One region of the Microbacterium sp. Y832 genome, then DNA from elsewhere that is predicted to be linked to it. Evidence: predicted binding sites of a transcription regulator. Region 1 holds the regulator's gene; the other holds the start of a gene.
What was found. Region 1 encodes LexA, which represses DNA repair genes until DNA is damaged. Its sites were predicted from a motif close to TCGAACANNTGTTCGA; they were not measured.
Positions count from the first base shown of each region.

Region 2: uvrA (excinuclease ABC subunit UvrA) is a predicted target of LexA. The motif match lies at 10,879-10,894, and genes of this name have one in related genera.

Region 1 covers NZ_JBYHFM010000001.1:604,276-619,324, forward strand. Annotated here, with positions in the region: gene recA (recombinase RecA) at 1-85, shown strand, start outside; gene AC25YV_RS02515 (regulatory protein RecX) at 232-804, shown strand; gene miaB (tRNA (N6-isopentenyl adenosine(37)-C2)-methylthiotransferase MiaB) at 859-2,403, shown strand; gene miaA (tRNA (adenosine(37)-N6)-dimethylallyltransferase MiaA) at 2,523-3,443, shown strand; gene dapF (diaminopimelate epimerase) at 3,453-4,307, shown strand; gene AC25YV_RS02535 (class I SAM-dependent methyltransferase) at 4,314-4,955, opposite strand; gene hflX (GTPase HflX) at 5,074-6,600, shown strand; gene AC25YV_RS02545 (S9 family peptidase) at 6,607-8,520, opposite strand; gene lexA (transcriptional repressor LexA) at 8,555-9,235, opposite strand; gene AC25YV_RS02555 (LysM peptidoglycan-binding domain-containing protein) at 9,467-9,841, shown strand; gene AC25YV_RS02560 (histidinol-phosphate transaminase) at 9,865-10,971, shown strand; gene hisB (imidazoleglycerol-phosphate dehydratase HisB) at 10,968-11,582, shown strand; gene hisH (imidazole glycerol phosphate synthase subunit HisH) at 11,579-12,223, shown strand; gene priA (bifunctional 1-(5-phosphoribosyl)-5-((5-phosphoribosylamino)methylideneamino)imidazole-4-carboxamide isomerase/phosphoribosylanthranilate isomerase PriA) at 12,282-13,028, shown strand; gene AC25YV_RS02580 (SseB family protein) at 13,012-13,812, shown strand; gene AC25YV_RS02585 (DUF1844 domain-containing protein) at 13,816-14,226, opposite strand; gene infC (translation initiation factor IF-3) at 14,472-15,049, shown strand, end outside.
Region 2 covers NZ_JBYHFM010000003.1:123,722-138,770, reverse strand. Annotated here, with positions in the region: gene tpiA (triose-phosphate isomerase) at 19-810, opposite strand; gene AC25YV_RS06345 (phosphoglycerate kinase) at 801-2,015, opposite strand; gene gap (type I glyceraldehyde-3-phosphate dehydrogenase) at 2,025-3,029, opposite strand; gene AC25YV_RS06335 (superoxide dismutase) at 3,241-3,861, opposite strand; gene whiA (DNA-binding protein WhiA) at 3,991-4,968, opposite strand; gene rapZ (RNase adapter RapZ) at 5,038-5,919, opposite strand; gene uvrC (excinuclease ABC subunit UvrC) at 5,944-7,875, opposite strand; gene uvrA (excinuclease ABC subunit UvrA) at 7,879-10,734, opposite strand; gene AC25YV_RS06310 (5'-nucleotidase C-terminal domain-containing protein) at 10,973-13,231, opposite strand; gene uvrB (excinuclease ABC subunit UvrB) at 13,420-15,049, opposite strand, start outside.

The DNA of each region.
Region 1 (15,049 bases):
GATCAAGGTCAAGCTCGGCATCGGCCAGCCGAAGAACGTCGACGCGTCGGCCGCAGACGAACTGGCCGCGCGCCGCCCGGCCTGATGACGCGACACCCTCGGAACGACGGGGGCGAGCAGGAAACGCTCGCCCCCGTCATCCCGCTCTTCGGCCGCGATATGCCGGTCACGGCGGCGCGGGCGGCTGCCCCGCAGAGTACGGCGCCGACCTCCGAGCGGTCACCTGAGCCGGTGGCTGACGAGCCCGGGTGGCATGCGACGTGGGTCGCCCCGGATGCGCCCGACATCGCGCTCGCCGACGAGCAGAACGACGACGAGGAAGCTGCGTTCGAAGCCGCAGAGAAGCTGCTGCTGAAGAAGCTACGCGGCCGCTCACTCTCGGTGCGCGAAGCACGTGCGCTCGTCGCCCTCGACCTCGAGGCGGCGGCGGTCGACCGGCTGCTCGACACATTCGTGCGGCGCGGCTATCTCAACGACGCCGCGCTGGCGGATCAGCTCGTGTACGCCGCGGTCGAGCGCAAGGGGCAGGGGCGTCACGTCATCGCGCAGACGCTCGCCAAGCGCGGGATCGATCGCGCCGTGGCCGATGTCATAATCGCCTCGCTGCCCGACGACGATGAAGAGCGCGCACTCGAGTTCGCCCGTGGCAAGGCCAGGAGCCTCGCCTCGCTCGATCGTGACACCGCCGTGCGACGGCTCATGGGTCAGCTCGCACGCAGGGGGTATTCCGGCGGCACCGCGCTGAGCGCGGCGAAGCAGGCTCTCGACGAGCACGGCTCCTCCTCAGGCGTCCGGTTTCGCTGACGGTGGGCGGTCGCGCGGCGCTGGGTCAGTGTCGGCTCGTACAATAGGCGGATCATGACGACCCCCTCCACCACGCCGACGTTCATTGCGCCGTCTGACGCCGCACGCACGGCTGACGGCAGCGCCCGCACCTACGAGGTGCGCACCTTCGGCTGCCAGATGAACGTGCACGACTCCGAGCGGCTCTCGGGCTCGCTCGAGAGCGCCGGTTACGTCCGTGCTGAACCGGATGTCGAGGCGGACGTCATCGTCATCAACACGTGCGCTGTGCGCGACAACGCCGCGGGCAAGCTCTACGGCACGCTCGGTCATCTGAAGTCCCGCAAAGACAAGCACGCGGGCATGCAGATCGCCGTCGGCGGGTGCCTCGCCCAGATGGACAAAGATGCCGTGCTGCACAAGGCTCCGTGGGTCGACGTCGTCTTCGGCACCCACAACATGGGGTCGTTGCCGGGCATGCTCGAGCGCGCGCGACACAACGACGAAGCCGAGCTCGAGATCCTCGAGGCGCTCGAGGTGTTCCCCTCGACACTGCCCACCAAGCGTGACAGCATCCACAGCGGGTGGGTGTCGATCTCGGTCGGCTGCAACAACACGTGCACGTTCTGCATCGTGCCGAGCCTGCGCGGCAAAGAGAAAGACCGCCGCCCGGGTGACATCCTGAGCGAGATCCGGCTGCTCGTCGAAGACGGCGCGATGGAGGTCACCCTCCTCGGCCAGAACGTCAACTCCTACGGCGTCGAGTTCGGCGACCGTCAGGCGTTCGGCAAGCTCCTGCGCGCGGCGGGCGAGATCCCCGGCCTCGAGCGCATCCGCTTCACGAGCCCGCACCCGGCGGCGTTCACCGACGACGTCATCGACGCGATGGCCGAGACCCCCTCCGTCATGCCGCAGCTGCACATGCCGCTGCAGTCGGGCAGCGACCGGATCCTCAAGGCGATGCGGCGCTCGTACCGCAGCGAGCGGTTCCTCGGCATCCTGGACCGCGTGCGCGCGAAGATGCCGGATGCCGCGATCTCGACCGACATCATCGTCGGCTTCCCCGGTGAGACCGACGAGGATTTCGAAGAGACGATGCGTGTCGTCGAGCAGGCGCGCTTCGCCAGCGCCTTCACCTTTCAGTACTCGATCCGCGAGGGCACACCCGCGGCGACCATGCCCGACCAGGTGCCCAAAGCCGTCGTGCAGGAGCGCTACGAGAGGCTCGCCGCGCTGCAGGACCGTATCTCCCGCGAAGAGAACGAGAAGCAGCTCGGTCGTGAGCTGCAGGTGCTCGTCGCGAGGGGAGAAGGCAAGAAAGACGCCGCGACGCACCGGCTCACCGGCCGCGCCGAAGACAACCGGCTTGTGCACTTCGAGGTCCCGGAAGGCTCGGACGTCCCCCGCCCCGGCGATATCGTCTCGGTCGTCGTGACCCACGCTGCGCCTTTCCACCTGCTGGCAGACTCACCCGACGGCGCTGCGCTGCGCATCCGGCGTACGCGGTCAGGCGACGCGTGGGACCGCGCGCAGGCCGACTCGTGCGGCGTCCCCGCCCCGACGTCCGGAGGAGACCGGCGCTCCGTCTCGCTCGGGCTGCCCGCGATGCGACCCGCCTGAGGCCGTGGACCCGTACCCTTCGGCGCGGCATACCCGTGCCCGGCTCCCGCATGCCCCGCGTGGCGGGCTCGGCTCGCGCGCGCGTTTCGGACTCGCGCGCAGAGCGGGAGCGTGCGCCGGTGCCTGACACGAGTGCACGACTGTGGGCTGTCGTAGGGGCGACCGGTACGGGAAAGACCGCTCTCTCGCTCGATCTAGCCGAAGCCCTCGCCGAGCGGGGGCGCCCCGCCGAGATCGTCAACGCCGACGCGATGCAGCTCTACCGCGGCATGGACATCGGCACCGCCAAGCTTCCGGTGAGCGATCGCCGCGGCATCCGGCACCACTTGTTCGACGCGCTCGAGGTGACCGACGAGGCGGCGGTGGCGTGGTATCAGGACGCCGCGCGCGCAGCGATCACGTCGATCCACGCGCGCGACGCCGACGCGATCCTGGTGGGCGGATCCGGTCTCTACGTCTCGAGCGTGCTGTACGACTTCCGTTTTCCGCCGCGCGATGCCGCCGTTCGGGCGCGCCTCGAGGCCGAGCTTGCCGAGCACGGGCCCGGTGCGCTGTTCGCGCAGCTGCGCGAGGCCGACCCCGTGACCGCAGCCAAGGTCGACCCACGAAACGGGCGCCGGGTCGTGCGGGCCCTCGAAGTGCTCGCGCAGGGGGAGCGCACACACGGGGCCGCTCTGCCGGACGCGCCTGTGCTGTGGCATCCCCCCACCCGCGTGATCGGTGTCGGAATGCCGCGCGAGCAGCTGGTCGAACGGCTCGATGCGCGCGTTCGGGGCATGTGGGAGGACGGGTTGCTCGACGAAGTGCAGGCGTTGCGCGAGCAGGGTCTCGAGCGGGGCGTGACGGCGCGTCGAGCGATCGGTTATGCCCAGGCCCTCTCCGAGCTCGCCGGCGAGCTGACGCGCGAGGAGGCGATCGCGCAGACGCAGGCGCTCACGCGCCGCTATGCGCGGCGCCAGGTGTCATGGTTCCGGCGCTACGACGACACCCTGTGGGTCGCGCCAGGTGCGTCCGCGGGCGAGCTCGTCGCGCGCGGTTAGGCTGAACAGATGCCTCAGACCATCGCGTTCACGAAGGGCCACGGCACGGGGAACGACTTCGTCGTGATCCCCGATCCGGACGGAGCCCTCGACCTCTCGAACGACCAGGTGGCCGTCCTGTGCGACCGCCGCTTCGGGATCGGCGCCGACGGTGTTCTGCGAGTCGTCCGCGCCGACGCGATCGACGAGGGCGCCGAGGCAGCCGCTGCCGGGGTGACCTGGTTCATGGACTACCGCAACGCCGACGGTTCGAAGGCCGAGATGTGCGGCAACGGCGTGCGCGTCTTCGCCCGCTACCTGACCGAGGTGGGCTGGGCGGACGCCTCCGAAGGGCTCCCCGTCGCGACGCGCGCCGGCACCAAGACGGTCACCCGCAGCGACAGGGGCTTCGAGGTCGATCTCGGGGCATGGCGCGTCGAACCCGACGTTCTCGTACGTGCCCGCGGCGTTGGTGCGCCCCGGCCCGGCATGGGCATCGATGTCGGAAACCCACACATCGTCGTCGCTCTGCCTGACACCGACGAACTCGAAGCGCTCGACCTGACGGCGCGTCCGCAGCTGAACCCCGAGCCCCCTGCCGGCGCGAACATCGAGTTCGTCGTGCCGAGCGACCCGCTCGTGCAAGACGGCGTCGGCTCGATCCGCATGCGGGTCTTCGAGCGGGGCGTCGGTGAGACGCTCAGCTGCGGCACAGGAGTCGCGGCGGCAGCGCTTGCGGTGCGCGAATGGGCCGGATCCAACGCACCGGACCAGTGGACGGTGGATGTGCCCGGCGGACGCCTGGGTGTGCGTATGAGCGACGGGCGGGTCTACCTGTCGGGGCCTGCGACGCTCGTCTACTCGGGCGAGGTCACGCTCGCCTGATCCGGCTCAGGGCAGCGTGATGGGCCCGCTCGGCGGCGTTCCGTGCCGGCGCACCCGGATGACGCGAAACCCGCGCCCCGTCGCCGCACGATGCACGCTGTACCCCGTCGCGAACGTCGACGCCAGCCAGCGCTGCAAAGAGTCCGAGCCGAGGTTGCGCTGCACGACGAGCCACGCGTCGGCGCGCTGGTCGAGCCGGGGGATCCAGTGCTCGAGCAGACCGTGGAGTTCGCTCTTGCCGACCCGGATCGGCGGGTTGGATCGGATGGTGCGGAAGACGACGTCGCCGGGAACATCCTCGGGGCGTACGGCGTTGACGTTCTCAAGCCCGAGCGACTGCGCATTCCGGCGCACGAGATCGAGGGCCCGTTCATTGACATCAACCGCCCACACGGTCGCGTGCGGCGATTCGAGCGCGAGACTCAACGCGATCGGCCCCCACCCGCACCCGAGATCCAGCAGCTGGCCGCCCGGGGGCGCGGCAGGACTGTTCGCCAGAAGAACGTCCGTCCCCGCATCGACGTGCGCGGGGCTGAACACCCCACCGGCCGTCGTGACCTCGACCTCGCGGCCCGCGAGGGTGGCGCGGATGCGGCGCAGATTCTCGGGGCTAGCGGGGGTCGCGCTGAAGTAATGCTCGCTCCCCATGAGTCACGAGCGTAGCGGAGGACGCCCCACAGGGTGGAGGCTAGAATCCTCGGACGCTTTCCCACACCGACACCACGTCCCCATGCCGCCCTCCCGGGAGGCACCCCGAAAGGAACACATGACGGATACGACGACACCCGGCACCACCGACGAGACGCCGCTCGACGAGATCGATGCGGTGGATCGCGTGTTGGCGCGCGCCGATGCGCGCTCGGGGGTTCGCGTGTTCGGCTCCGCGCAGGCGCTCCAGGATGACACCACCGTCGCTCGGTCTGACGCCGACGGCGAGCAGTGGGACCGAGAGGAGCGCGCAGCGCTGCGCCGCGTGCCCGGCCTCTCGACCGAGCTCGAAGACGTCACCGAGGTCGAGTACCGTCAGCTGCGCCTCGAGAACGTCGTGCTCGTGGGCGTGCACCCGCAGGGCGAGCAGACGGATGCCGAGAACTCGCTGCGCGAGCTCGCTGCGCTCGCCGAGACCGCCGGTGCCGTCGTCCTCGACGCCGTGATGCAGCGCCGCCCGCACCCCGACCCTGCGACCTACGTCGGCCGGGGCAAGGCCGAAGAGCTGCGCGGCATCGTCGCCGCCGTCGGCGCCGACACGGTCATCGCCGACACCGAGCTCGCGCCCAGCCAGCGACGGGCGCTCGAAGACGTCGTCAAAGTGAAGGTGATCGACCGCACCACGGTGATCCTCGACATCTTCAGCCAGCACGCCAAGAGCCGCGAGGGCAAGGCCCAGGTCGAACTGGCGCAGCTCGAGTACCTGCTGCCGCGCCTGCGCGGCTGGGGTGACTCGATGAGCCGCCAGGCCGGTGGACAGGTCGGTGCCGGCGGCGCCGGAATGGGCTCGCGCGGTCCCGGTGAGACCAAGATCGAGCTTGACCGTCGTCGCATCCGCACCCGTATGGCACTGCTGCGCCGCCAGATCCGCGACTTCGCGCCCTCGCGGGAAGCCAAGCGCGCCGAGCGCAAGCGCAACACGATCCCCGCCGTGGCGATCGCCGGCTACACGAACGCGGGCAAGTCGAGCCTGCTCAACCGGCTGACAAGCGCGGGCGTGCTCGTCGAGAACGCGCTGTTCGCGACGCTGGACACGTCAGTACGGCGGTCGCAGACCTCGGATGGGCGTGTCTACACGCTCACCGACACCGTCGGCTTCGTGCGCAACCTGCCGCACCAGCTCGTCGAGGCGTTCCGCTCGACGCTCGAAGAGGTGGGCGAGGCGGATGTGCTCTTGCACGTCGTCGATGCCTCGCACCCGGACCCTGCAGCGCAGCTCGCGACCGTCCGTGACGTGATCGGCGACGTGGGCGCGCGTGAGACGCGCGAAATCGTCGTGTTCAACAAGGCCGACCTCGTCGACGACGACACGCGCCTCGTGCTGCGCGGCCTCGAATCGGACGCGCACTTCGTATCGTCACGCACGGGCGAAGGCATCGAGGAACTGCGCGCGGCGATCGATGAGGCCTTGCCACTGCCCGCCGTCGAAGTGCACGCCATCGTGCCGTACGACCGCGGCGACCTCATCTCGGCGGCGCATGAGACGGGCATCATCGTCGACCAGGAGCACCGCGGCGAAGGCACCTATCTGCACGCACACGTCAACGAGCGACTCGCCGCCGAGCTCGCGGACTTCCCGGCCTGAGAACCGTCAGTCGCCCGTCGCGAGGGTGACGGGCGGCACACCCGGCGGGGTGAAGTCGAAGACGGCGCCGAGGAATGCCAGCTCGGTCTCGAGCGCGTGCACGACGGTTTCGGACTTGCGGAAGCCGTGACCCTCGCCCTCGTAGAGCACGTACGCGTGCGGCACGCCGTGGGCCTTGAGCGCGTCGCGCACGGCCTCGGACTGCGCGGGCGGCACGACGGTGTCGTCGGCGCCCTGCAGCAGAAGCAGCGGCACCCGGAACAGTGCCGGACGGCTGAGAGGCGACCGTTCGATGTAGACGTCTTCGGCGTCGGGCAGCGGCCCGATGAGGCCGTCGAGGTAGCGCGCCTCGAAGTCGTGCGTATCGGCGGCGAGTGCGCGCGCATCGCCCACGCCGTAACGTGAGATCCCCGCGGCGAAGGCCTCGGTGCGGGTCACGGCCGCGAGCACGGTCCACCCCCCGGCAGAGCCGCCCGCGATCGCGATGCGCGCGGGGTCGGCGACTCCGGACGCCGCGAGACCGGCCGCCGCCGCGGCGACGTCATCGACATCGACCACGCCCCACTGACCGCGGAGGCGTTCGCGGTATGCGCGCCCGTATCCCGTCGAGCCGCCATAGTTCACATCGAGAACGCCGATGCCGCGGCTCGTGAGATAGGCGACCTTGCCGGATGCAGCGGGACCCGAGTGCGCCGTCGGTCCGCCGTGCACGAACACGACGTACGGCGGAAGCTCGCCCTCAGGGGCGGTCGCCTGCGGATTGGTGGGTGGGTAGTCGAACGCGTGCACCGGCCCGTGCGGGCCTTCGAACGTGACGGCGCGGGGCTGCGGCATCCACTCGTGTCCCCAGTCCGCTGTGCCGCCGCGGATCGGTGCTGCCGATCCGGGGTCGTCGATGTCGACGAGCCAGAGCGTCGAGCCCGACGTCGTGTCGGCTCCGCTCACGAGCACCCGCGCTCCCGAGACGTCTTCGATGGATGCGCCTGCCGAGACGGGCAGACCGAGCGACCTCGCCGTGCCGTCGGCGAGGTCGACGACGACGAGTTCGTCGTCGCCGTTCGTGCGAACGGCGACGACTCGGTCGCCGCCTACGGGTGCGAACCATCGGGTGCCGAGAACCCAGATGCCGCCGCCCGTGTCGGCGTCGACGGGGGCCACGGCGTGCGCCGCGCGGTCGATCCCGCGGCGGTAGAGGTTCCACCGCCCCGTCGGGTCGTCGGCGTAGAGCAGGTCGTCTTCGCCCAGCCACACGGGCTGCAGCGGCGACGTGCCTTCGTCGAACACGGTCACGGCGCCGTCGTCGAGGGTGCAGACACGCAGCTGTGCGCGGTCCCAGGGCATGTCGGGGTGGTTCCACGCGACCCAAGCGAGGCGGGCCCGGTCGGGGCTGAGCGCCGGATGCGCGACGAAGTCGGTGCCGCCGGCGAGCGAGCGGATCGCATCGGGGTCGTCGCCGGCTGATCCATCGAGGGGGATCTCGACGATGTCGCGCGTGGGTACCGGGGTCTGCCCGTGGGCTTCGCGCACTGCGAGCAGCCGACCGCCCTGCACCGTCAAACCGCCGAAGCGCACATCGCCGCCGGCGGGCGTGAGTGCGACCAGCTCGGCGCCGGGTCGCAGCAGCCGAACTCGCTGGTCGGTCTTCTCGACGAACACGAGCGCGCCGTCGTCGGTCGCCGCCCACGAGCCGCCGCCGTACTCATGCACGCGCGAGCGCGCACTCCACGGCGCGGGGAGCACGTCTTCCACCGCACCGGCGGGGGTGCGCCGGCGCACCGTGCTGCGGCCACCCTCTTCGGGGACCCCCTCACCCCACCACACGTCGTCGCCGACGAAAGACGCGCCCTCGATGCGGGGCGAGGCGGCGGAGACCGCCGCGGCGGTCAGGGGAGAGGGCCAGGAACCGTAGGGAGTCGTCACCCCTCCACGCTATGCGGTGTCGCCGACACAGGCCTCACACAGCGCGAAGGACAGCGACGACCTTGCCGAGCACGACCGCGTCATCGCCGAGGATCGGCTCGAATGCGGAGTTGCGGGGGAGCAGCCACGTGTGCCCGTCGCGCTGGCGGAAGGTCTTCACGGTGGCCTCATCGTCGAGCATCGCCGCGACGATCTCGCCGTTGTCGGCCGTCGCCTGCGAACGCACGACGACCCAGTCGCCGTCGCAGATCGCGGCGTCGATCATCGAGTCGCCCGAGACGCGCAGCATGAACAGGTCGCCCTTGCCGACGAGCTGGCGGGGGAGCGGGAAGATCTCGTCGATGTGCTGATCCGCGGTGATCGGCACGCCTGCGGCGATGCGCCCGACGAGCGGAACGAGGGCGGCATCGCCGACGGACGGCGCGGTATCGGCCGGGTTCTCGGCAGCGCTGCCGGGCAGATCGATGAGCACCTCCATCGCGCGGGTCTTGCCGGCATCGCGGCGCAGGTAGCCGCTCAACTCGAGCTGGTTGAGCTGGTGCGTGACGCTCGAGAGCGACTTGAGTCCGACGGCGTCGCCGATCTCGCGCATGCTCGGCGGGTAGCCGTGTCGAGCGATCGAGCGCTGGATGACCTCGAGGATCGCCAATTGCTTGTCGCTCAGGCTCTTCCGCCGCCGCGTCTGGGGCTTTTCGCGCCCGGCTGCGTCGCTCATATCGGCTCCTGTCTTCGAATGTCGGAGGTCCGTGGTGTGGTGGCCCCATCGAAACCGTATCCGGTTGTGCGGGGTTCACGCGGCGCCCGTTCAGCGTGTCGCATTCGAACATCCCCATCCCCGGAATCGCGTTGACAGCATCGAACATCGAAGATAGCTTCGGAACAGGAGTTCGCATCCGGCTTTCCCGGCCGAAAGTCGGATGCGAACCTTCCCACCAGGAGGAACAGCATGACCGCCATCGCCGCATCCGCATCCGCACCCGTTCTCGCTTCCGCGCCCCGCACCCGCCTGCGCACGACGACGCGCGGCCGCCGCGTGCTCGCGACCGCAGCGGCGATGCCGCTCGCCGCGTTGCTGGCTCTCGGGGTTCTCAGTGGGGGCTCCGCGCTGGCATCGCGCGACACCGGCGCGGCCTCGACGTCGTTCACAACGGTCGCGGTGGGGTACGGAGACACCCTGTGGTCGATCGCGCAGGCGGTCGCACCGCAGCACGACCCGCGCGATGTCGTCGATGCGATCGCCCGCCTCAACGCGCTGCCGGGCGGCGCGATCGAACTCGGCCAGTCACTCGCGATCCCCGCCCAGTACGCACCGGCGGGCTGACGGATCAGGCGCCCGGGCTCGCGATGCGGCCTACGATTGCCTTCGTGACCTCCCGCTTCGCCGCCCTGCCCATCCGCGACGACCTGCGAGGGATGACGCCATACGGCGCACCGCAGGCGGCGCTTCCCGTCGCGCTGAACGTCAACGAGAACACGCACCCTGTCCCGCAGGACGTCGCCGACGACATCCTCGACTCCATCGCGATCGCGCTGCGCGACGTCAACCGGTACCCCGACCGCGAGTTCCGCGCGCTGCGCGAGGGTTTCGCCGAGTATCTGGGGCACGGTCTCACCTCTGATCAGATCTGGGCTGCGAACGGCTCGAATGAAGTGCTCCAACACGTGTTGCAGGCCTTCGGGGGACCGGGCCGCACGGCGTTCGGCTTCACGCCCACGTACTCCATGTATCCGCTCCTGGCGCGCGCCACCGGCGCATCCTGGGTCGCCGGCATTCGCGAGCCCGACTTCACGATCACCGCCGAGAGCGCGGCATCCCAGATCGCCGAGGCCCAGCCCGACGTGGTGTTCCTGTGCGCGCCGAACAACCCGACCGGCACCCCGCTGCCCCTCGACATCGTCGAGGCGGTCTACGACGTCGCGCCAGGCATCGTCGTCGTTGATGAGGCCTATCAGGAGTTCGCGCCGCACGGCTCGCCTTCGGCGCTCACCCTGTTGCCGGGGCGTGAGCGCCTCGTCGTCTCGCGCACCATGAGCAAGGCGTTCGCGTTCGCCGGAGCGAGAGTGGGCTACCTCGCCGCGGACGACGCCGTCATCGATGCGCTGCGTCTGGTGCGTCTGCCCTATCACCTGAGTGCTCTCACGCAGGCAGCTGCCTCGGCGGCGCTGCGTCACGCTTCCGTCATGCTGGGAATGGTCGATGAGATCGTGGTGCAGCGCGACCGCATCTCGGCGACGGTCGAAGCGCTCGGGTACCTGCCGCACGAGTCGTGGACGAACTTCGTTCTGTTCGGCGGGGTCGACGATCCCGCCGCCGTATGGCAGGCGCTGTACGACCAGGGGGTCCTCATCCGCGACGTCGGAATCCCGAATCACCTGCGGGTGACGGCGGGCACCGAGGGCGAGACGACGGCATTCCTCGACGCCCTCGCCTCGATAGAATCGATCTCATGACCCGTCCTGCCGGCCACCGTGTCGCCTCCGTGCGGCGCGCCACGAGCGAGTCCACCGTTGAGCTCGAGATCGACCTCGACGGCACGGGCCGCAGCCACATCGACACGACGGTCCCGTTCTTCGACCACATGCTGACGGCGTTTGCGAAGCACTCCCTCACCAACCTCACGGTGCGCGCCTCGGGTGACACGCACATCGACGCGCACCACACCGTCGAGGACGTCGCGATCGTGCTCGGACAGGCGATCGGCGAGGCGCTTGGCGACAAGGCGGGCATCTCGCGGTACGGCGATGCGCTCGTGCCGCTCGACGAGGCACTCGCGCAGGCGGTCGTCGACATCAGCGGGCGGCCCTTCCTCGTGCACACGGGCGAGCCCGACGGATTCGAGTTGCACCTCATCGGCGGTCACTTCACGGGCTCCCTCGTGCGTCACACGTTCGAGGCGATCTCGTTCCACGGCGGGCTCACGACCCACGTCCGGGTCCTCGCCGGCCGTGACCCCCACCACATCGCCGAGGCCGAGTACAAGGCCTTCGCCCGCGCCTTCCGCCAGGCGAAAGCCCTCGACCCGCTCGTCGAGGGCATCCCGAGCACGAAGGGTGCTCTGTGAGCACTCGTCCGCTCGTCGCGGTGCTCGACTACGGCTCGGGAAATGTCCACTCCGCCGTCAAAGCACTGGCTCTCGCGGGAGCCGACGCGCGTCTGACGTCCGACCGGGGGCTCGCGCTCGACGCCGACGGACTCCTCGTGCCCGGCGTCGGAGCCTTCGGCGCCGTCATGCAGGCGCTGCGCGCCATCCGCGGTGACGACATCATCGACCGTCGACTGGCCGGCGGCCGACACGTGCTCGGCATCTGCGTCGGAATGCAGGTGCTCTTCGACCGGGGGGTCGAGCGCGGGGTCGACACCGAAGGGCTGGGGGAATGGCCCGGCGCCGTCACTGAACTCGACGCGCCCGTGCTGCCGCACATCGGCTGGAACACGGTCGACGCCGGCTCCGGTTCGCGGCTGTTCGCCGGCATCGAGCAGGAGCGCTTCTACTTCGTGCACTCCTTCGCCGCGCAGCACTGGGAGCTCGAGCCGCAGGAGCCGTTCACTGCGCCGACCCTGACGTGGGCCACGCACGGCAGGCCCTTCCTGGCTGCGGTCGAGAACGGTCCGCTCTCAGCGACGCAGTTCCACCCCGAGAAGTCCGGCCAGGCCGGCATCCGTCTGCTGGCGAATTGGGTCGGCGGCCTCAGCAGGGACTAGCCTCTGAAGTCGTGTCGTCCGCGCCGCCCGGCCGCGTGAGAGTCCCACACGAGGAGCCATGAACGATTTCGCGTCCACGCCAGAACTGATCCTGCTTCCCGCCGTCGATGTAGCCGGCGGCAAAGCCGTCCGGCTCACGCAGGGTGCGGCGGGCACCGAGACGAGCTATGGCGACCCCATCGACGCTGCGCACGACTGGGCCCGGCAGGGCGCCCAGTGGATCCACCTCGTCGACCTCGATGCCGCCTTCGGTCGCGGTGACAACGCCGGTGTGCTGCGCAGGGTCATCAAGCACGTCAAGGGAGTACAGGTCGAGGTGTCCGGCGGTATCCGTGACGACCGTTCCCTGGAGTCGGCGCTGGAGTCCGGCGCATCTCGTGTCAACCTCGGAACAGCCGCGCTCGAGAACCCCGAGTGGGCGGCGTCGGTCATCAGCAGGTACGGCGACTTCGTCGCTGTGGGCCTCGACGTGCGCGGTACGACGCTCGCCGCGCGCGGCTGGACCCGGGAGGGCGGTGACCTGTGGCACGTGCTCGAACGTCTCGAGGACGCCGGCTGCAGCCGTTACGTCGTCACCGATGTCACGAAGGACGGCATGCTGAACGGGCCGAATCTCGATCTGCTGCGCGAAATCACCTCGCGCACCCCCAAGCCCGTCATCGCCTCGGGAGGCGTCTCGAGCCTCGACGACATCGCGGCCCTGCGCGAGCTCGTCTCGTTGGGCGTCGAGGGTGCGATCGTCGGCAAAGCTCTCTACGCGGGTGCGTTCACGCTCGCCGAGGCACTGGATGTCGCAGGACACTGACGGCTGCCGCGACGCGCACCTTGCGGATTCCGCCGGTGTGCCGTGGGAGGGGCGCAGCTTCCAGTCCAATCCGCATTCCCAGGATGACGGCTCCGCAGATCCTGCTCTCCTCGCGGCGCTGCGCGCGTTCCACGACGGTGGCGGCGATCAGTCGGCGGTGGTCGAGGCCTACCGCCGCGCCCGGCTGCTGATCCCGCTGCTCGCCGAGAAGGGCGACCTTCGCGACGCGGAGGAGCCGACGATCGGCCCGCACGGCCTGGTCGTCGACAAGACGCAGGAGCTGTCGATCGTGACGGTGGCCGCTCCCGACGGGCGTCGCGTGCTGCCGGTGTTCACCTCGGTCGAGACGATGGCTCGGTGGGATGCCGCGGCACGGCCCGTTCCCGCAGACGGCATCCGCACGGCGGTCGCCGCGGCCGAAGACGAGACCGATCTCATCGTGATCGACCCGACTTCGCCGACCGAGTTCGTGCTGCGTCGGCCCGCCGTGTGGGCGATCGCCCAGGGGCACGCGTGGGAGCCGAGCTTCGCGTCGCCCGAGGTGTTCGCCGGACTCACCGAGAGCATCGGCGGAGAGCTCGCCGTGCTCGACCTCGCCGTCGAGCCCGGCGACCCGACGGCGCGCCTGCGTGGACCTGAACTCGTCGTGCGGCTGCAGCTCATCGACGGCCTCGATGCGAGTGCGCTCGACGCCGTGCTGGCGCGACTGGCTTCGCGCTGGGCAGCCGATGACCGGATCGCGGTGCTCGTGGACTCGCTGACGGTCAAGCTCGTCCGCGGCTGAGGGTCAGGTGACCGGGCCGGTCCACTTCTCGCCGGGCCCCTTGCCGATCGGGTCCTGGATGACCGAGGCTTCACGGAACGCGAGCTGAAGCGAGCGCAGGCCGTCGCGCAGCGAACGCGCGTGCATGTCGCTGATCTCGGGAGCGCCGGCCGTGATGAGGCCCGCGAGCGCGTTGATGAGCTTGCGGCCCTCGTCGAGGTCGGTCTGGGTCTCGGGGTCGTCCGCGAGGCCGACTTTGACCGCTGCCGCACTCATGAGGTGCACGGCCGCCGTCGTGATGATCTCGACGGCGGGGACGTCGGCGATGTCGCGCGTCGCAGAGGAGGCTGCGCGCTCCTGCTCCTCCCAGCGGCGGTGCCGCTCGTCGTCGCCGCGTGCGGCATCCTGTGCTTCATCATCCCGAATCGTGTTCACGCCGCTCTTTCTGCTAAACTGTGGCGGTCTCCGGAGCGTAATGCCTCGGAGTGGAAAGTGGATCACATCCCACCCGCGCTTGCCGTTCCAGGCTACCGGGTCTTGTACTCCGCCCCGTGCGCAGAGCGTGCGGGGTAGTCAGGGTGCAGCAAGCCGGCGTTCGCGCCGTCTGGGTGGAGTGCTCCTCTTCCGCCCGTGTCACACCCGTGCCACGGTGTGACACCGCACGATAAGAGGAGCTCCGCATCAGCGATCCCCGTACCAATGACCGCATCCGCGTCCCCGAAGTCCGTCTCGTGGGTCCCGCCGGAGAGCAGGTCGGCGTCGTCCGCATCGAAGTGGCGCTGCGTTTGGCGCAGGAGGCTGACCTCGATCTCGTAGAGGTGGCCCCCAACTCGAAGCCTCCTGTGGTCAAGATCATGGACTACGGGAAGTTCAAGTACGAGGCTGCGCAGAAGGCCAAGGAAGCACGTCGCAACCAGGCGAACACGGTCCTCAAAGAGGTCCGCTTCCGTCTGAAGATCGACGCGCACGACTACCAGACCAAGCGCAAGCGCGCCGAGGGCTTCCTGAAGACCGGTGACAAGGTCAAAGCGATGATCCTCTTCCGTGGCCGCGAGCAGTCGCGTCCCGAGCAGGGTGTGCGTCTCCTGCGCAAGTTCGCCGAGGATGTCGCCGAGTTCGGCACGGTCGAGTCGAGCCCCACGATCGACGGGCGAAACATGGTGATGGTGATCGCACCGCACAAGAACAAGTCCGAAGTGAAGACCGAGCAGAACGCTCAGCGCGCCGCCAACAAAGAGGCAGCACGTTCTTCTCGCTC
Region 2 (15,049 bases), on a different contig from region 1:
CGGCGCCTGTCACATCATTCAGACACCGACGTGCTTCTGGAATCGGATGATTGCGGCGAACTCGTCGACGACGAGACTCGCTCCACCGACGAGAGCCCCGTCGACATCGGGTTCGCGCATGAAGCTCGCGATGTTGGCGGCTTTGACCGACCCGCCGTAGAGGATGCGTGTGCGGGCGGCGGCCTCGGCGCCCAGCTTCGCGGCCACGACCTGACGGAGCTGGGCGCAGACCTCCTGAGCCTGCTCGGGCGTCGCAGCCTGTCCCGAGCCGATCGCCCAGACCGGCTCGTACGCCACGACGATGTCAGCCTCGGGTGCGACGCCCTCGAGGGCCACCTCGAGCTGGCCGACGGGCACGGCGCTCGCGCCGAACTTTTCGAGGTCTTCGGACGTCTCGCCGACGCAGATGACCGGGGCGATGCCGTGACGCAGGGCCGCCTTCACCTTGGCAGCCACGATCTCGTCGGTCTCGTCGTGGTACTGACGCCGCTCGGAGTGGCCGATGATGACGTACGCGTTGTCGAGCTTGGCAAGGAACGCCCCCGAGATCTCGCCCGTGTACGCGCCCGAATCGTGCGCGGACAGATCCTGGGCACCGAGGGCGAACGGGATCTTGTCGGCGTCGATGAGGGTCTGCACCGTGCGGATGTCGGTGAACGGCGGGAACACCGCCACCTCGACCGACCCGTCTTCGTGCTTGGCGTCCTTGAGCGCCCAGTGCAGCTTCTGAACGAACGCGACCGCCTGCAGATGGTCGAGGTTCATCTTCCAGTTGCCCGCAATGAGCGGAGTGCGTGTCGTCACTGCCATCCGAGGACCTCCAGTCCGGGAAGTTTCTTGCCTTCGAGGAACTCGAGGCTCGCCCCGCCCCCGGTCGAGATGTGGCCGAACTCCTCGTCGGTGAAGCCCAGCTGCCGCACGGCCGCTGCGGAGTCCCCGCCTCCGACGACGGACAGACCGTCGACCTCGGTGAGCGCCTTCGCGACGGCCTTGGTTCCGGCAGCGAACGCCGGCATCTCGAAGACCCCCATGGGGCCGTTCCAGAACACCGTCGCGGATTCGCGGATGACGTCGGCGAACGTGACCGCGGTACGCGGACCGATGTCGAGCCCCATGCCCGAAGAGCCGTAGGGGGTGTCCTCGAGGTGCGCCACGTCGGCGACGACGTGCGCCGCATCCGCGGCGAACGACTCGGCCATGACGACGTCGACGGGCAGCACGAGCTGAACACCGTGCTGCTTCGCTGCGGCGATGTAGTTCTTCACTGTCTCGAGCTGGTCCGCTTCGAGCAGGCTGGCCCCGACGGAGTAGCCCTCGGCGGCAAGGAACGTGTACATCATGCCGCCGCCGACGAGCAGCCGGTCCACGCGCGGCAGCAGGTGCTCGATGACGCCGAGCTTGTCGCTCACCTTGGATCCGCCGAGCACGACCGTGTACGGCCGCTGCGGGTTCTCAGTGAGGCGATCGAGCACATCCACCTCGTTCTCGATCAGCAGCCCCGCAGCGCTGGGCAGCAGCTCGGCGAGCTCGTAGACCGAAGCCTGCTTGCGGTGCACGACGCCGAACCCGTCCGAGACGAGCGCGTCGCCCAGGCTCGCCAGCTGTTCCGCGAAGGCGCGGCGCTCGGCGGCATCCTTCGATGTCTCACCCGGCTCGAACCGCAGATTCTCGATCACGGCGACGTCGCCCTCTTCGAGGGCCGCGACGGCCTCGTGGGCGGAATCGCCCACGGTGTCGCGCGCGAACGCGACGGGCTTGCCGAGCAGTTCGGACAGCCGCTGTGCGACCGGCTCGAGGCTGTACGCGGGGTCGGGCTTGCCGCCGGGCCGGCCGAGGTGCGAGCAGACCACCACCCGGGCACCCTGGTTGATGAGGGCGTTGAGCGTGGGCAGCGAGGCTCGCACGCGGCCGTCGTCGCCGATCACGCCGCCCTTGAGGGGCACGTTCAGGTCGCAGCGAACGATGACGCGCTTGCCAGCGAGCGTCCCGAGCGAATCAATGGTGCGCAGGGTCATAGGACGATCCTAGAGACGATCGGCGACGTACTCGGTGAGGTCGACGAGACGGTTCGCGTATCCCCACTCGTTGTCGTACCAGCCGACGATCTTCACCTGGTTGCCCATGATGCGGATGAGGCCCGCGTCGAAGATGCACGAGTGCGGATCGGTCACGATGTCGCTCGAGACGATCTCGTCTTCGGTGTACTTCAGGATGCCCTTGAGCGGTCCCTCTGCGGCTGCCTTGTACGCCGCCTTGATCTGTTCGACCGTGACGCCGTCACGCGTCTCGATCGTCAAATCGGTGGCCGAGCCCGTCGGCACCGGCACGCGCAGCGCGAAGCCGTCGAGCTTGCCCTTGAGCTCGGGCAGCACGAGGCCGATCGCCTTGGCTGCGCCGGTGGAGGTGGGGACGATGTTGAGGGCCGCAGCACGCGCGCGGCGCAGGTCCCGGTGCGGGCCGTCCTGCAGGTTCTGGTCGGCCGTGTACGCGTGCACCGTCGTCATGAGGCCGCGCTTGATGCCGAACTCGTCGTTGAACACCTTCGCCATCGGCGCGAGGCAGTTCGTGGTGCACGACGCGTTCGAGATGATGTTCATGGTCGCGGGGTCGTAGTCCTGCTCGTTCACGCCCATGACGAACGTGCCGTCCTCGCCCTTCGCGGGTGCCGAGATGAGCACCTTCTTGGCGCCGCCCTCGATGTGCTTTCGCGCGTCGTCCGCGTTCGTGAAGCGACCCGTCGACTCGATCACGATGTCGACCCCGAGGTCGCCCCACGGCAGGTTCGCCGGGTCGCGCTCTTCGAAGACCTTGATCGTCTTGTCGCCGACCGTGATCGAGTCTGCGCTGTGCGACACGTCCGCGTCGAGTCGACCGAGGATCGAGTCGTATTTGAGCAGGTGGGCAAGCGTCTTGTTGTCAGTGAGGTCGTTCACCGCGACGATGTCCACGTCCGCGCCCTGAGCGAGCGCTGCGCGGAGGTAGTTGCGTCCGATGCGGCCGAAGCCGTTGATGCCGATCTTGACGGTCACGGTATCTCCCGTTTTCTCGTCGCGCCGGGGCCCGGATCGGCGTCCCTGTCACGCGATCTCCCTTGAACGGAAGGATGTTCCCACCAGCCCGCATGACGGGGCCACCGGGGCATCCTCGCCGCCTCCGACCCTAGCGCAGGGTGCACCCCGCGAGTAGGGCCGGACAGAAAAAACCGCCCGGCGCGGTGGCGCCGGGCGGTTACAGAAAAGCTCAGACGAGCAGACCTGCGGTCTTCTCGCGCGCCGTCGCGAAGCGACGCTGCACGTCGTCCCAGTTGGCGATGTTCCAGAACGCCTTGACGTAGTCGGCACGCACGTTCTTGTAGTCGAGGTAGTACGCGTGCTCCCACACATCCAGGAGCAGGAGCGGCACGGTGCCCGCCGCGAACTGCGACTGCTGGTCGAAGAACTGCTGGATGATGAGGTTCTCGCCGATCGAGTCCCAGAACAGGCCTGCCCAGCCCGATCCCTGCACGCCGAGCGCGGCTGCGCCGAAGTGAGCCTGGAACTTGTCGAACGACCCGAAGTGATCGTCGATCGCGGACTCGAGGTCACCCGTGGGCTTGTCTCCGCCGTTCGGCGAGAGGTTCTTCCAGAAGATCGAGTGGTTCGTGTGGCCGCCGAGGTTGAACGCGAGGTCCTTCTCGAGCTTGTTCACGTTCGAGAAGTCGCCCTTGTCACGCGCCTCGGCGAGCTGCTCGAGAGCAGTGTTCGCGCCGGTCACGTAGGCCTGGTGGTGCTTGTCGTGGTGCAGCTGCATGATCGTCGCACTGATGTGCGGCTCAAGCGCTGCGTAGTCGTACGGGAGGTCGGGAAGCGTGTAGGTCGCCATGTTCTCTTCTTCCTGTCGGCACCGTGAACGCGAAGGCGTCCTGCGGCGGGGGTGACCGTTTCATCCTACTGAGCCACAGCAGACCCGGCGGGGGCTTGCGGCGCATGCGCTCTGGTGAACCGGAGCGCGTCAGTCCTCGCCGCCGAGCGGAACGGCCGATTCGGTGCCGGGGATCTCGTCCTGTTCGGCCTTCTTGTCGGCCATCGCGAGGAGTCTGCGGATGCGGCCGGCGACGGCGTCTTTCGTGAGCGGCGGATCGGCGTGGTGCCCGAGTTCGTCGAGGCTGGCATCGCGGTGTGCGAGACGCAGCTCCCCTGCCTCACGCAGGTGATCAGGCACCTCGTCGCCCAGGATCTCGAGCGCTCGCTCGACTCGCGCGCACGCAGCGACGGCTGCCTGGGCGGACCGCCGCAGGTTCGCGTCGTCGAAGTTGACGAGACGGTTGACCCCGGCGCGCACCTCGCGACGCTGACGCATCTGATCCCAGTCCGCGGCCGCCCGGACAGCGCCCATCTCGGCCAGCGCGAGCCGGATGGCTTCGCCCTCGCGGACGACGACGCGCGGCACGCCGCGCACTTCGCGCGCCTTGGCGGGGATGCCGAGACGGTGCGCGGCACCGACGAGCGCCATGGCCGCTTCGGGCGCGGGACACGTGATCTCGAGCGCGGCCGAGCGGCCGGGGTCGCTCAGCGAGCCTGCTGCGAGGAAGGCGCCCCGCCAGATGGCGGCCAGGTCGGGTCGCGCGCCGGTCGTGAGCTTGTTCGGCAGGCCGCGCACGGGTCGGCGGCGCTGATCGAGCAGACCCGTCTGGCGCGCGAGCGTCTCACCGCCGTCGATGACCCGCACGGCGAAGTTGTTGCCGGAGCGTCCGCCGGAGCCCTGCACGTGCACGAGTTCGGGCCGCACGCCGTAGATCTCCATCAACTCACGGGCGACGCGACGTGCGAGACGGTCGGAGTCGAGTTCAGCCTCGACAGCCACGCGGTTGGCGATCGAGTGGAGCCCGCCCGAGAACCGCAGGAGCGCGGTCAGCTCGGCGACACGGGCCGACGGGCGCGGATCCCTCACGGTGATCAGTTCGGCCTTCACGTCGGCGGTCAGCGACACGTCTCTCCTCACAGATGGGAACGGGGACGATCGTCCAGCTTACTCTCGCGCGGAGTCGTCGACCGCCGCTCACTCCCTCCCGAGGTCGCGGTGCTTGATGCGCACGGCGACGCCGGAAACCTTCGACAGCCGGCTCGCGAGCTCACGCGACATCACGACCGAGCGGTGCTTGCCTCCCGTGCATCCGATCGCGACGACGGAGTGCCGCTTGTTCTCGCGCTGATACCCCTCGAGCACGGGCACGAGCGACTCGGCGTAGGAGTCGATGAACTGCTCGGCGCCCTGCTGGCTCAGCACGTAGTCGCGCACCCGTGGGTCTTCGCCCGTGAGGGCGCGCAGGTCCTCTTGCCAGAACGGGTTCGGGAGGAATCGCATGTCGGCGACGATGTCGGCGTCAGGAGGCAGACCGTACTTGAAACCGAAGCTCATGATCGTGAGCGTGTGCCGCGCCGCGCCTTCTTCGGAGAAGAGATCGACGACGCGCGTCGACAGCTGATGCACGTTGAGCAGCGACGTGTCGACGATGATGTCCGCCCGCTCGCGCACGGGCGCGAGTCGTTCGCGCTCCTGCCGGATGCCGTCGAGGATGGTGCCGTCGCCCTGCAGCGGGTGCGGGCGGCGCACCGCCTCGAAGCGTCGCACGAGCACGTCGTCGGATGCATCGAGGAAGATCGACCGGACGGGGCGGCGCTCGCGCAGCGTCCGCATCACCTCGGGAAGCTCGGAGAAGATGTCGCGGCCGCGCGCGTCGACGACGACGGCGACCTTGGGCAGCGCCTCACCCGCGATCTCGGTCAGATCGAGCAGGGGCTTGAACATCTGCGGCGGGAGGTTGTCGACGACGTACCAGTCGAGGTCTTCGAGCGCGTTCGCAGCCGTGGACCGACCGGCACCGGACAGCCCCGTCACGATCAGCACTTCACCGGCGTCACGCCGGGAATCGTCGCTCATAAGCCCCCCGTCCAGGAACTCAGCCTATCGAGTCGCGAGGTGGGCGTGGATCGTCCCGGCGAGCTTGGGGCCGATGCCCGGCAGCTCCGAGATCTCTTCGGGGCTCGCCGCCTTCAACGCCGTGACCGAGCCGAAGTGGCGCAGAAGCGCTTTGATCCTCGTCTCGCCGAGGCCCGGGACCTCGGCCAGTACGCTCTGGATGTCGCGTCGACGTCGCTTGCGCTGGTGCGAGATCGCGAAACGGTGGGCTTCGTCGCGAAGCCGCTGCAGGAGGTAGAGCGCCTCGCTCGTGCGCGGCAGGATCACCGGGAAATCCTCACCCGGAAGCCACACCTCTTCGAGCCGCTTGGCGATACCGCACAGCGCGATCTCGGCACGCCCGGCATCGTGCAGCGCACGGGCAGCCGCCTCGACCTGGGGCTTGCCGCCGTCGACGACGAGCAGCTGCGGACGGTACGCGAACCGAGGCCGCTTCCGCTCCCCTGCCGCTGCGTCTGCGCCCTCGGCCGCTGATCCCGCGTCGTCGTTGCCGGAGCCCGGTGAAGGGTCGCGCGCCTCGGGCCGATCGAGATACGCCAGACGTCGCGTCAGCACCTGGTAGAGCGAGTCGGTGTCATCCGTCGTCTCGGGAATGCCGAACGACCGGTACTGGTCCTTGCGGGGCAGGCCGTCTTCGAACACGACCATCGAGGCGACGACGTTCGTCCCGCTCAGGTGCGACACATCGAAGCACTCGATCCGAAGGGGGGCCTCGGCGATTCCGAGCGCCTCCTGCAGATCGGTGAGCGCCTGCGTGCGGGCGACGTAGTCGCTCGTGCGCCGGGTCTTGTGCAGCATGAGGGCCTGCTGGGCGTTGAGCGTCGCGGTCTTCATCAGCTCGGCTTTGCGTCCGCGCTGCGCGATCTGGATCGACACGTTCCGACCGCGTCGCTCACGCAGCCAGGTCTCGAGCTCGGTCGCGTCCTCGGGCATCGAAGGCACGAGCACCTGCCGCGGGATGTCAGCACCGGCGGCGTCGCCGTAGGCGCGCTGCAGGACCTGGTCGACGAGGTCCCCGCCCGAGATGTCGAGCTCTTTCTCGAGGGTCGTCGCTCGCACGCCGCGCACGCGCCCGCCCCGGATGACGAAATGCTGCACGGCGGCGGCGAGTTCGTCTTCGGCGATGCCGAACAGGTCGGCGTCGGTGTCTTCGGCCAGCACGAGGGCGCTCTTGTTCAAGACGGCGTCGATCGCCTGCAGCCGGTCGCGGTAGACGGCGGCCGCTTCGTAGTCCATCGCTGCGGCGGCCTCGCGCATGCGGGCGGTCAAGTCGCGCGTGAACCGCTGGTCGCCGCCAGCCATGAACGCGACGAAGTCATCGACGACCGCGCGGTGCTCCTCGATCGTGACGCGCATCGAGCACGGGCCGCCGCAGCGGCCGATCTGACCGGGGAAGCACGGCCGCCCCGTCGACATCGCCTTCTTGTACGACGCATCGCTGCAGGTACGGATCGGGAAGACCTTGATGAGTTGGTCGATCGTGTCATGGACGGCCCACACCTTCGGGTACGGCCCGAAGTACTTCGCCCCCGCGATCCGGCGATTGCGCGTCACGAGGACGCGCGGCGCCTCGTCGGCGAGGGTGACGGCCATGAACGGGTACGACTTGTCGTCGCGGTAGCGAACGTTGAACGGCGGATCGAACTCCTTGATCCACTGGTATTCGAGCTGCAGCGAATCGACGTCGGTCGCGACGACGGTCCATTCGACGGAGGCCGCGGTCGTGACCATCCGCCGCGTGCGCTCGTGGAGCGTGTGCAACGGAGCGAAGTAGTTCGACAGCCGTGCGCGCAGGTTCTTCGCCTTGCCGACGTAGAGCACCCGTCCGTCGCGGTCACGGAATCGGTAGACGCCGGGGTTCGTCGGGATCTCCCCCGGCTTCGGCTTGTACGCGACCGTGGGAACGGATCGGGTCATGCGTCAGCCCGCCTTGCGCTGGATACCCGGTCCTTGACCCTCGAGCACTTCGGCGAGGAAGACGCCGGTGTGGCTGCCCTCGGCACGGGCGACGCGCTCAGGCGTGCCCGTCGCGATGACCTCGCCGCCGCCGGCGCCACCCTCGGGACCGAGGTCGATGACCCAGTCGGCCGACTTGATGACGTCGAGGTTGTGCTCGATCACGATGACGGTGTTGCCCTTGTCGACCAAGCTGTTGAGCACTTCGAGCAGGCGGGCGACGTCTTCGAAGTGCAGACCCGTCGTCGGCTCGTCGAGCACATAGATCGAGCGGCCGTTCGACCGGCGCTGCAGCTCTGTCGCGAGCTTGACGCGCTGCGCCTCACCGCCGGACAGCGTCGTGGCGGACTGGCCGAGTCGAACGTAGCCGAGACCCACATCGACGAGGGTCTTGAGGTAGCGGTGGATCGCCTGGATCGGCTCGAAGAACTCGGCGGCCTCGGCGATCGGCATCTCGAGCACTTCGGCGATGTTCTTGCCCTTGTAGTGCACCGACAGCGTGTCGCGGTTGTACCGCTTGCCATGGCACACCTCGCAATCGACGTACACATCGGGCAGGAAGTTCATCTCGATCTTGATCGTGCCGTCGCCCGAGCACGCCTCGCACCGGCCGCCTTTCACGTTGAAGCTGAACCGGCCGGGCTGGTAGCCCCGAGCCTTTGCTTCGGGCGTGTCGCTGAACAGCGAGCGGACGCGGTCGAACACGCCCGTGTAGGTCGCGGGGTTGGATCGGGGTGTGCGTCCGATCGGCGCCTGGTCGACGTGCACGACCTTGTCGAGGTTGTCGAGCCCCGTCACGCGCGTGTGCTTGCCCGCGACGCGGCGTGCGCCGTTGAGACGGCTCGCGAGGACTTCGTAGAGGATGCCGTTGACCAGCGTCGACTTGCCCGAGCCGCTGACACCCGTCACGGCCGTCAGCACGCCGAGCGGGAAGTCGACCGTGATGTTCTTGAGGTTGTTCTCTCGCGCCCCGACGACCGTGATCTGACGCTTCTTGTCGATCTTGCGCCGCTTCGCCGGGATCGGGATCTCGCGGCGCCCGGCGAGGTAGTCGCCCGTGATCGAGGCGGAGTCCTCGAGGAGCGAAGCGAGCGGACCCGAGTGCACCACCTCGCCGCCGTCGACACCGGCACGCGGCCCGATGTCGACGACCCAGTCGGCCGCGTGGATCGTCTCTTCGTCGTGCTCGACGACGATGAGGGTGTTGCCGAGGTCGCGCAGAGTGACCAGGGTCTCGATGAGCCGTCGGTTATCACGCTGGTGCAGGCCGATCGAGGGCTCATCGAGCACGTACAGCACGCCCGTCAGCCCCGAGCCGATCTGCGTCGCGAGGCGGATGCGCTGCGCTTCGCCGCCTGACAGCGAGCCGGCCGACCGGCCGAGACTCAGATAGTTGAGCCCCACTTGGAGGAGGAAGTCGAGGCGTGCGCGGATCTCGCGCAGCACGGCAGCAGCGATCTGCGCTTCGCGCTCGGTCAGTTCGAGCGTCGCGAAGAACTCCCGCGACTCGGCGAGGCTCAACCGCGACGCATCGGCGATGGAGTGGCCGTGCACGAGCACCGCGAGGACTTCGGGCTTGAGTCGATCACCGTTGCAGACCGGACACGGCACTTCGCGCAGGTACTCGGACCACCGCTGCCGCTGCGTGTCGGACTCGGCCTGCAGGTACTGCCGTTCGATGTATGGGACGACGCCCTCGAACCCCGACGTGTAACGCATCTCACGGCCGTAGCGGTTGCGCCATTTGACGGAGACTTTGTAGTCCTCGCCTCGCAGCACGGCTTCGCGCACCGATTCGGGCAGGTCTTTCCACGGCGTATCGAGCGAGAAATCGAGGTCGCGTGCGAGGCCTTCGAGCAGCCGCTCGTAGTACTGGTAGAGCCCCTTGCCCTGCGTCGTCCACGGCACCAGGACACCCTCGCTGATCGAGAGCTCCTCATCACCGAGCATGAGCTCGACGTCGACCGACATGCGGGTACCCAGCCCGGAGCAGGCGGGACAGGCGCCGAACGGCGCGTTGAACGAGAAGGTGCGCGGCTCGATCTCGGTCAGCTGCAGCGCGTGGCCGTTCGGGCACGCGAGCTTCTCGGAGAACGACTGCCACGCGTCGTCGCCCTCTTCGTCGACGAAATTGACCTGCACGATGCCGCCGGCCAGACCCAGTGCCGTCTCGACGGAATCGGTGACCCGGCTGAGGATGTCCGGGCCCGCGACGAGCCGGTCGACGACGACGGCGATGTCGTGCTTGTAGCTCTTCTTGAGCTTCGGCGGCTCGGCGAGCTGGATGAGCTCGCCGTCGACGATCGCCCGGGCGTACCCCTTCGCGCCGAGCTCTGCGAAGAGGTCGACGAATTCGCCCTTCTTCTGGGATACGACGGGGGCGACGACCTGGTAGCGCGTGCGCTCGGGGAGCTCCATCAGCTGGTCGGCGATCTGCTGCACCGTCTGCCGCTGGATGCGCTCGCCGCACTCGGGGCAGTGGGGCACGCCGATGCGCGCCCACAGCAGACGCATGTAGTCGTGGATCTCGGTGATCGTGCCGACCGTGGAGCGCGGGTTGCGGTTGGTCGATTTCTGGTCGATCGACACGGCAGGGCTGAGCCCTTCAATGAAGTCGACGTCGGGGCGGTCGACCTGTCCGAGGAACTGCCGCGCGTAGGCGCTCAGTGATTCGACGTAGCGACGCTGCCCCTCGGCGAAGATCGTGTCGAACGCGAGGCTCGACTTGCCCGAGCCGGACAGACCCGTGAAGACGACGAGCGAATCGCGCGGGATGTCGAGGTCGACGTTCTTGAGGTTGTGCACGCGAGCACCGCGCACGCTGAGCGTGCCGCTCCCGTGTCCGGACGCGGGGAAGGGACGCGCGACGACGTGGCTCGAACCGGAGCCTCCGGGCGTGTGATCGGGCGTGACGACGGGGACGATGGGCACCCGACAAGTTTAGGCGGGGCCTCGGACATGGGATCGAAAGCGTGTTCGCCTCGCGCGAATCCGCACGGACGACGAATGGATGCCGCCGGCCTGGGCCTGCGGCATCCATTCGGTCACCGACCGTTCGTCACCACACGATGACGGGCAGACGGAAGCTCTGCGACGTGTCGTGCGCGTCGCTTCCGGCGTACGTCGCCGAGAGCAGGTGCACCCCGCGACTCAGGGTGGGCAGCTTCACCGAGACGACTCCGCGGTCCTTCGCCGTCAGGGTCGCCGTCGCAATGCGGCGGTTGCCGTCGAAGATCACGACCTCGCCCGCGGGAACGCCTTTCCCGGCGATGACGGCGACGTTGTACTGAATCGCCGCGCCGTATTTGGCGAGGATCCGACTCGGCACTCCGAGCGTGATCGTCGCGCTCTTGGCGACCGGTTCGGCGACCGTGATCGGCACCTCGATCGCCGTTCCCGCCAGCGTCGTGATCGTCAGCGGCACCGTGCCGCTCACACCGGTCGGCACGATGACCGACAGGTTCGCGGTTCCTGTGACGTCGAGCACCGCGTCACTCACCGTGGAATCCACGGGCGCTGTGCCGACGACGGTGCCGCCGATCGCCACCGACACCGTGTCGGCTTTCGGCTCGGTCGTCGAGAAGTCCAGTGACGAGAGCGAGACGTCGATCGTCGAGCCGGCGGTGTAGCCGCCCGCGGGCGGTGCCGACAGCGCGAGCCCGATCGAACGCTGCGCGTAGTCGGGCGAGGCCGTGCCGACGAACGCCATGTAGTCGACCATCGCCGCGAGGTCAGCCTGGCCGGTGTCTGCTCGCGCGGTTCCCTCCGGGAACACGGCGAAGTTGTCCCCACCCGAGGCCAGGAACGAGTTCGCCACCACGCGGTATCCGGCCGTGGGATCGATCGGAGCGCCCTCGAACTGCACGTTCGCGACGCGGCTGCCCTCGGGCGCCGCGGGGTCGAAGGTGTACGTCAACCCTGACGAGATGCCGAGCTTGAGGAAGGGTCGCGCGGCTCCGGCCGGCTGCCACTGCTGCTCGAGCAGCGCGGTGATCTGCCTCCCCGTCAGGGTCAATGCGACGAGGGTGTTGGCGAACGGCTGGACGTTCGCGGCCTCACGGTACGTGAGCACACCGTCGGGAGCGTACGTCATGTCGGTGCGCAGACCCCCCGGGTTCATGAACGCGATCTGCGCCGTCGGATCGGTGCGCTGCACGGCCCACAGCTGCGCGTCGGCGACGAAGTTGCCGAGCGTCGATTCGGCGCCGCGGTTCTCGGTCGTGCCGTTGCGAAGCTTGGCGCGGTTGATGTCTGCCGAGAGAGTGCCGAGCGGGGCGGCTCCGAGCTGAGCCGCGTCGGCGACCGCCTGATCGACGATGGCCGTCACGGTCGGGTCGGGCACGTAGGCGGCCGCGCCCCCCGCGTCGTACATGCTGTAGACGGTGTTGTCCATCGACTGCACGGTCTTCGTCTCGGGGTCGATCGTGATGACCATGTTGCTGAACTTCTCGCCGTACTGCCCCGACGAGATGACGGGCCGCAGTCCCGTGTCCCCCGCGTAGGGCACTTCGTGCGAATACGCCAGGTGGGTGTGCCCGGAGACGATCGCGTTGACCTCGGGACCCACGCCGTTCACGATCGCGCCGAAGCCCGTCGCCGGGTCGGTCGCCGTCGCGTAGGAGGTGTCCTCCGCACCCTCGTGCACGAGCAGCACGACGACATCGGCCTCCCCGTTCGAGGCGTCGCCATCGCTGAGATCGGCGGCGACGGCGTTGACGCTCGAGACGATCGGGCGCACATCGAGCGTCGCGATGCCTGCGGGGTTGACCAGTGACGGCAGGTCTTCCGTCACCGCTCCGATGAAGCCGACCGACACACCGTCGACGGTGCGCACCCAGTACGGCGCCAGCGCATGGTCATCGGTCTCGGTGTCCCAGACGTTCGCGCTGATGTACTCCCAGTCCGCGGCGTTCTGCACGCGATCACGCAGGTCGGCCCACCCGCCGTCGAACTCGTGGTTTCCGGCCGCGCTGACGTCAAGTCCCGCGGCGTTGAGCGCCTCGATCGTCGGCAGATCCTGCTGGATGAAGGACTCGAACGTCGACGCACCGATCAAGTCGCCCGCCGCAGCGAAGATCGTGTTGTCGTTGGCGTCGCGGAACGACTTCACGGCCGTCGCCAGCGCGGCAGCGCCGCCGGCGGGTGCGGCGGCCCCGATACGGCCGTGGAAGTCGTTCATCGTCACGAGGTTGACCGTGACGGGATCGGCGGCTTGAGCCGGGGCGGCGACGAGGGTGCCGGCGGCGAGCGCTGCGGTGGCGAATGCCGCTCCGACCGCAAGGCGTCGGCGTGCCGCAGCGCGCCGGGGTTGTGACATGTGTGGCATGTGACTGCTTCCTCTGGGGGTGGAATCGGGCAGACACGTTCGCGCGTGATCACCACGACGTGACGCTCCGGATGCCGAGCCTAAATCTGCGCACCGCGACGCGATAGCAATATGAGAGGGTGCTCACACACCGCCTCCGCCGACACCGGCCGGTTCTGTGCGATGCATGCAGGCGACGGCTACGCGTGCCCCGCGCGCTCCATGGCGCGCAGGTCGCGCTTGAGGTCCTGCACTTCGTCGCGGAGTCGCGCCGCAAGCTCGAACTTGAGCTCTTCGGCCGCGACGAGCATCTGCGCGCTGAGGTCGGCGATCGTCGCCTCGAGCTGCTCGGCACCCTCGGCCGCGATCCCCTCGCGCCGGCCCTTCGAACTGAGTGACCGTGGGGTCGGTGCCTTGCCCTTGCCCGACGCGACGCGCGACGAGTCTCGGCGCGACAGCATCCGGTCGGTGTCGGATGCCTCGCGCGCCAGGGCGTCGGTGATGTCTGCGATGCGCTTGCGCAGGGGCTGCGGATCGATACCGTGCTCTTTGTTGTACGCGAGCTGCTTGTCACGACGTCGGTCGGTCTCTTCGATTGCGTTGCGCATCGAATCGGTCATCCGATCGGCGTACATGTGCACTTCACCCGAGACGTTGCGCGCCGCGCGGCCGATCGTCTGGATGAGCGAGGTGCCGCTGCGCAGGAACCCCTCTTTGTCGGCGTCGAGGATCGCCACGAGCGAGACCTCGGGCAGGTCGAGCCCTTCGCGCAGCAGGTTGATCCCCACGAGCACGTCGTAGACCCCGGCGCGCAGTTCGCTGAGCAGCTCGACACGCCGCAGCGTGTCGACGTCGGAGTGCAGATAGCGCACCCGCACGCCGTGCTCGCCGAGGAAGTCGGTGAGCTCTTCGGCCATCTTCTTCGTCAGCGTCGTCACGAGCACACGCTCATTGCGCTCGACGCGCAGGCGGATCTCTTCGAGCAGGTCGTCGATCTGCCCCTTGGACGGCTTGACGACGATCTGAGGGTCGACCAGTCCGGTCGGGCGGATGATCTGCTCGACGACGCCGTCGGCGATGCCCATCTCGTAACGGCCCGGCGTCGCCGAGAGGTAGACGGTCTGCCCGACACGGTTCTTGAACTCGTCCCAGCGCAGCGGCCGGTTGTCGAGGGCGCTGGGAAGGCGGAAGCCGTGCTCGACGAGAGTGCGCTTGCGTGACGCGTCGCCTTCGTACATGGCACCGATCTGGGGCACCGCGACGTGCGATTCGTCGATGACCATGAGGAAGTCATCGGGGAAGAAGTCCAGCAGCGTGTGCGGCGGCTCGCCCGGGGAGCGGCCGTCGAGGTGGCGCGAGTAGTTCTCGATGCCCGAGCAGAAGCCCAGCTGCTGCAGCATCTCGAGATCGAACGTCGTGCGCATGCGCAGCCGCTGCGCCTCGAGCAGCTTGTTCTGCGACTCGAGCTCACGCAGCCGCTCGCTCAGCTCGTGCTCGATCGTGCCGATCGCGCGCTGAACGGTGTCGGTCCCGGCCGCGTAGTGCGTCGCGGGGAAGATCGGCACGGAGTCGAGCTTCTGCACCACCTCACCCGTGAGGGGGTGCAGCATGTACAGCCCCTCGATCTCGTCACCGAACATCTCGATGCGCACGGCGTACTCCTCGTACACCGGGATGATCTCGATCGTGTCGCCGCGAACGCGGAAGTTGCCGCGCGAGAAGTCGACGTCGTTGCGGTTGTACTGCATCGCGATGAACTTGCGGATGAGAGCGTCGCGGTCGTACCGCTCGCCCCGCTGCAGTGCGACCATCGCCCGCAGATACTCTTCG